Regions from separate parts of the Staphylococcus hyicus genome, predicted to be linked through region 2. Evidence: riboswitches for the same ligand, from Rfam matches in the RefSeq annotation. Region 2 holds a riboswitch; each other region holds the start of a gene.

Region 1 (2,275 bases), 290 kb from region 2:
CATCTGAAATATATGGACATACAATATACCCTTTTTCTAATAGTAGTTCGCATGCGCGATAGGTTTCAAAAGGATCCGGTAACAACGTCTCATTGTCACCAATCACTTCAACTTTAATCATGTCACAAACACCAGCTTCTCTTGCAATTTCAGCGATACGTACTGCTTCTTCTGCGTTTGTCGCTCCTGCAGTATTTGGAAAAGTAATAAATGCTTCGAGATTCACATCCGCAAGTGAATGCGGCGAAGTGCTATCATTTAAATTCATCCGGCGCACCGCAAATGTTAAAACATTTGTTTCTGATGCCTCAATGGCTTTCTTTTGAACTGCTACGCTCTCGAATTTCCCTGTTCCTAAAAACAACCTTGAATCAAATGAAAAATGTGCAATTTTTAACATCTTATCCCCCTCCTACAAATTCTAAAATTTCAATTTGATCATTATCTGACAATGTATACGTGGGCCATAATGACCGTTTAATTACTTGTCCATTAAGTTCGATTGCAATACGTTTACCTTCGATTTCTAAGCATTCAATCAATTCTGCAATCGTCATAAGCCTATCTATTTCAAAGGCATCTCCGTTAATATTTAAACTCATAAGACTCACCTCCTTCGTGTTAACCATTGATTTGCGATATTTATGATATGCGATAAATCTTGATGAAACGCTGCACGTATCATTGCAATTCCAATAAAATGGTGTGGGACATTGACCACCGTCGTTGAATCAATCCCCCCCACTGCTACAAGAGGTAACGGTGTATGTAGCGCATTGACTACTTCTTTTTTCGTTCTTGGACTAAGACCTGGTTTTGAATCAGACTGGAATAAATGTCCATATAATCCCCATGCTACACCTCTCTTTATTGCATAGTGAATAGCTTTTTCAGAATGAACAGACATACTCACATGCCAACCTAAAGGTGAAAAATCATTAGGAATTTGAAATTCTCGAAAATGAATCCGTTTGACATTTAAAGTTTGTGCCAACGTCGTATTTGAATGAATAATGAGTTTTTCTTTTGGGAAACCCTGTGCGATTACATGTTCAATCCATCCTATCAAATCTTTTTCAGGCATCGGTGTCCGTAATAACACGCCTTCGATATAGGGCGCCATACGTAGTAAACGCTCGTGGTGGTTTTTATTCAATATTTCAAAGGGGGTAATCACAATCAACATATTGTCACTTCCTCAAAAAAAATACTACTTTTCTAAACATAGAAAAGTAGCATAAAAACCATGAATCGTATGCCACTTTCCTACGCCAGCATTATCTGGATCAGGTACAGGAATTTTAAAATCACTATTTTAATCTCAGCCGCTAATTGACGGCACTTCCAGTGGTAACTTAAACGGTATTAATTTTTTATCGACGTATGTAACGTGCCAAGTTCAACACGTAACGCATCATTCTAAAGAGATTTAGGAATAAATTGAAACCCATTTCTCGAGGTGTATAAGCACCTCTTTTCATTCTATTAAAATCATACAATGTATAAAGTAAAAAAAGCAACAATCCTACTACAGATAAGAACGTATGATAAATAGGATTATGAATGAACCAACCAACTAAACTTGCAACAATTAACGCTAAAAACACAACGAATAAATAGTTACCTAAACTTGACGCATCTTTAATTAAAAAGAAGCCTATCAAGCCAAAAATGATAAAACCAACGATTGCTAATAGGATTGTTTTAAAGAAGATGTCTGGCCCTAGGTCCTTTAACGCAACTGTAAACATCGCATAAGATAACAGCCCAGATACAATAGTGTAAATGTGTGACATCATTAGACCACTAAACCGTTCCCGTTGCACTACCATTGTAAGTAGAATAAGTATTAACAGTGCGATAGATAAAGGTTGTCGCCATGTAAATGGTAAGAACTGTCCAAAATACGCAGATATTCCAAACACCACCCAATAATACATAAAAAACAACCACACTTCACCGTATTGAAACGGATATTTTTTTACGTTCGATTGATGTGTGTGCACTGACATGGACTAACCTCCTCGCCAACCCATTATAATATGTATATGCTAAAACAGTTAATGAATTATTACAACCATTTTAATATTTAACGAACTTTAAAATAGGGTATAGGTCTAAAGTCTTATCTTTCAACCTATCCAAAGCTTTTTTCAAATAGACTAAGTTTGTCACAATATTACACCTTTGTAACAACCCACACATTGACTTTAATTTTTGTTACCATGAAATGGAATCTAATACTTAAAGTCACTTAATAAAAAATTAAGGATAT
Region 2 (2,275 bases):
CCGATGCAAAAACGACGGAAGATATCGCATTCCGCCGTCAATTTCTTACAAGTCATGGATTTGAAAAACAAACGCAAATCCCTTATATTCAACCTTCATTGGACCGTAAAGGAAAACCAGTGCCACTTGATTTATATATCAAAGCAAACATTCCTTTAACGAAAGATATCTATGGAACGAGTGTAAAATCATGCTATATTTTAAAATATGTATTTGCCAATCGCATACCACGACGTGTGATATATCCATTATTAATTAAAATGAATTTGAGTAAAGATATGCATGCCTAAGCCCTTGAAATCGAGTCATAAAGCCGTTACAATAAGGTAGAGGTAAGACTGACGGGTCACTGAACTCAGGCTACCGTAAGTCTAATACGACTGACAGAAAGGATTTATGAACATGCTAACAAAAGAGTTTGCACAAAAATCAGAGCTTAGTGAAAAGCAAGTGCGCAAAATTGTACAGCACCTAGAAGAACGTGGCTACCAGTTGAAAAAAACGGAATACCGTGGACGTGAAGCGACGGATTTCCAAGAAGAAGATATCGAATTATTCCAAGAGATTGCAGAACGTGTTGGACGAACGAACAGCTACGAGCTGGCATTTGAAGAATTAGAAAAAGAAAAAGACTTTTTACAAGTTATTGTTAAAGAGAACAATCAAAACTTACCATCGGATCAACAATTTCCTCAAATGATGCAAGAATTAAAAGCAGAAATCGACAAAATGCGTGAAGAGCGTCAATTATTAGGTCAAATGATTTCTCAAGTTCACCAACAACAAGAAGAGTTGAAATCATTACATACACAGTTGAACAATCAACTTGAAACAAACGCAAAATCTTTAAATGCCATCACTGAAAGTCAAAAACAGCAAGCAGATCAATTATCTAAAACACAGGAAAGTATCGAAACACACACAAAAGAACAACAAGAACTTGTGACAACACTTAAAAATAACCAAGAACAAAAAGGATTTTGGGCACGCTTATTCGGCGTCTAAAATTCAAATAAAATAAATACGCAATACAAGTGCTAGGGGTGCTCTTAAATGAGCTGAGAAAGACGTCATCTTAACTCTTTGAACCTGAAGTGGTTAGTACCAACGAAGGGAAGCCGTATGTGAACACAATTTATGTATCTGGAAAAAGTCTTTTTTCAGATTGTTTCAATACAGGTGACACCTCTTGCACAAGATCGCAGGAGGTTTTTTTATGCAAAAAATAATCATTATCGGTGGCGGCGTGATAGGACTTTCTATCGCTCGCCATTTATCAAACGCATCCTATGCCATTTCTATTATCGATCGTTCTACACCACGCATGAATGCATCTTATGCAGCTGGAGGGATGCTAGGGGCTCAAAATGAGTTCTTCGAAGATACCCCACTCTATCGCTTAGCAATGAAAAGTCGCACATTGATGCCACATGTTGCGCAACAACTCCACCACGACACAGGGATAGATATTGAATTCCAATGTCACGGCCTCATTAAAATCGCGACAGAAGTCACTCATATCGAAAATATCAAAAAACAATTTTCATTTTTAAAACAAGATGACCATGACATTCAATGGTTTCACACTCAAGACTTACGTCAAATGTTTCCGCACTTAAACCCCAATACGACGGCCGCATTTAAAATTCAAGATGATGGTCAAATCCATGCCAACCTTTATACTCAAGCGCTCACAAAAGCGGTAATATCTCAAAAAAACACGCAATTGTATTCACATACTGAAGTCACACACATTGAAAAACATCGAGGTGGCTATACCGTTCATACCTCTCAAGGCGCTATGATGACAGATTTACTGGTTATTGCGGCAGGTGCCTGGAGTGGCCAACTGTTATCAGATATACATATTTCACTACCTACCCGTCCTGTGAAAGGCGATGTGAAGTTAGTCGAAACCCAATCCCCTATTTTAAAGACGACCCTTTTTAATACAAATGGTTGCTATATCGTCCCTAAAAGACACAATCGGTATTTAATCGGTGCCACGTCAGAATGGGACAATTGGTCCACGGTTAATAATGAAAACAATTTAAAATGGCTAGATGACAAAAGTCAGGAAATGCTTCCACAACTACGTCATCATCGTACCATTAAAACATGGACGGGGATCAGACCGATTACGCATCATGAGATACCAATAATGGGTTCACTTAGTCCTAATCTTTTTGTGGCAACAGGTCATTATCGTAATGGCATCCTGCTTTCTCCCATCGTTGGCACATTACTAGCGGGAGCGATTCAAGGTGACACACAC
Region 3 (2,275 bases), 870 kb from region 2:
TTTTAATACGACACCTCGCGTTCCAATCTCATCTATAAAAAATTGTCCTGCTTTAAGAATAGATGATTCTGAGTTTAGAGTCATTTGCGTAATTTCTTCTGCTTCAGGAATATTTGGCGTAGCAATATCAGCTAACGGAAGAAGTGTTGCTTTTAATTCTCTGCGTACCTGTTCAGACATTAAAGCATCTCCACTTTTCGCCACCATTACCGGATCTATGACATATGGCATGGTAGTTTTTTTAATGTAAGTTGAAATTAACATCATCATCTCAGAAGTAGGAATCATTCCTGTTTTTATAGCATGTGGAGGGTCATCCATAAAAACACTGTCGAGTTGCTCTTCAAGCCATGACGTTTCTAAATTATGAATATGCTGTACACCTAAAGAATTTTGTGCCACGATACTCGTAATGGCAGCCATACCATAGACACCACAAGCATGAAATGATTTTAAATCCGCCATGACACCAGCCCCCCCTGATGGATCTGTACCAGCAATCGTCAATGCAATGTTTAGCTTATGCATCGTATTCCCCCTTGAAGTCCCATTTTTCTTGCGTATATGCCATCTTAAAGAAGTGACGTTCATGAACAGTGCTTTCTAAAAAATTACGTTTTAATTGTTGACGTTCAGCGGCTGTGGCTTGTTTTGCACATTGGTTTAGCCAATGATCAATATGTAGCATTAAATCATCCATACCTTCTGCATAAAAAGCAAACCATGCGTGAAACGGATGATTAGCTGAAAAATCGTGTTCACGTAAGGCACGCAGCCCAATTTGTTGATAAACATATGGACAAGGCGCCATCGCCGCAATTGTATATGCTATATCATCAAAATGGTACGCATTAAAATACATGTGCTTGATATAGTGATCTGCAGTAGGGTACCATTCACCATCTTGAATAATTTCATTATATGATAAATGCACGTAATCTGCGAGAATATGATGTGCTTCTACTTCTCCAGAAGATGCAAATAAAATCTGGTCAGTTAGGAACTGAATTTCATTGGCCGTACTCACCTTTGGTATTAATAATGCATAAATTTTGGCAAATTCAAATAAATAGCGTGCATCCGCTTTCAAATAATGTTTAATGGCCGCTTTTGTAAGCGTCCCGTTTAACAATCCTTGAATAAAATCATCAGTATAAATTGCATCAATAATGGGTTGTGCTTCTTGCTTAAGTTCTTCAGCAAATAACATATCTTTACCCCTTTCCAATAAAAAAAGACTACTAAAATAGTAGCCTAGTCATCATAAAAGGATTTAATGTCTACGCTACTTCCCTACGTTAGTGTTAACTATATCAGGTTCAAAGGGTCTGAATACAATTCATCTCAGCCATACGGCTCCCCTAGTAGTCTTTGTATTATTTGTTTCAAACGTAACAAAACACGCCTTAAATAGCAATAAAAAAAGCACCGACTGATTGAAAGTCGATGCGTTTATATTTTACCACCATCCGTTAGCTAATCGGAATTGAATTGCACGGTCTACAGAACCGTAACGTGAATTTGCGTAATTAATCATACCTTGAGTTTGCGTAGTAACGCTACCTGTACCCCAAGCTTCTTTCGTTTGTCCTAAACCTCTATATCCAGCTGGACTTACAATATTTGGATTACCACCAGATTCAGGCATTACAATAGAATTCCACATCGCTGCAGTACCGCCAGCATTAATGAATTGTTGATATACAGACCCTGAACCAGCAGTCGTTCTCGGTGCTTGATAACTTGACGTTGTTTGTGTGTGAACATTTGAATATGAAGATGTGTATTGCGCTATAGGTGCATCATACGTTTCATAAGATTGTGATGACGTATATTGCGTAGGTGCTGTGTAATATGCTGCTTCATTGTATGAAGTCGTGTGATATGTAGTTGTGTTGTAACCCGTTGGTAAAACGAACTCTTGAGTTGCATGATAACCATGTGCGGCTGCCACTGCTTCAGTTACGTATAATTTTTCACCTGCAAAAATAAGATCAGACTCTAAGTTATTCCATTTTTTTAATTGTTCCACTGTTACATCATATTTTTTAGCAATTTTATTTAAAGTGTCACCCCATTGAATAAGATGCACACCCTCTTGTAATTGAACGTGTTCTTGATTTGCTGCTTCAGCATTAGTAGCAAATTGTGCCGCTGCTAATAAACCTACTGTTGATGTTGCTAAAAGTAATTTTTTCATTTAGTAATCCTCCAGTAATTGGTATAAAAAATTGTTATGTTCACAAATAATATAGCACCAGTCTTTTTCAATCAT

The links. A riboswitch is a leader RNA that binds a small molecule or an ion and turns the genes downstream of it on or off. The one in region 2 is predicted to bind thiamine pyrophosphate.
Region 1: linked by a shared signal. The riboswitch ahead of SHYC_RS10125 (thiamine phosphate synthase) and the one ahead of thiO (glycine oxidase ThiO) in region 2 are both predicted to bind thiamine pyrophosphate.
Region 3: linked by a shared signal. The riboswitch ahead of tenA (thiaminase II) and the one ahead of thiO (glycine oxidase ThiO) in region 2 are both predicted to bind thiamine pyrophosphate.

Annotation. Positions count from the first base shown of each region.
Region 1 is NZ_CP008747.1:2,137,098-2,139,372, forward strand. Features, by position in the region: gene SHYC_RS10115 (thiazole synthase) at 1-400, opposite strand, end outside; gene thiS (sulfur carrier protein ThiS) at 402-602, opposite strand; gene SHYC_RS10125 (thiamine phosphate synthase) at 608-1,186, opposite strand; TPP riboswitch at 1,247-1,356, opposite strand; gene SHYC_RS10130 (Bax inhibitor-1/YccA family protein) at 1,374-2,012, opposite strand.
Region 2 is NZ_CP008747.1:2,422,948-2,425,222, forward strand. Features, by position in the region: gene SHYC_RS11515 (hypothetical protein) at 1-290, shown strand, start outside; gene SHYC_RS11520 (DNA-binding protein) at 403-1,005, shown strand; TPP riboswitch at 1,030-1,133, shown strand; gene thiO (glycine oxidase ThiO) at 1,217-2,275, shown strand, end outside.
Region 3 is NZ_CP008747.1:819,433-821,707, reverse strand. Features, by position in the region: gene thiD (bifunctional hydroxymethylpyrimidine kinase/phosphomethylpyrimidine kinase) at 1-528, opposite strand, end outside; gene tenA (thiaminase II) at 521-1,210, opposite strand; TPP riboswitch at 1,274-1,373, opposite strand; gene SHYC_RS03720 (LysM peptidoglycan-binding domain-containing protein) at 1,460-2,200, opposite strand.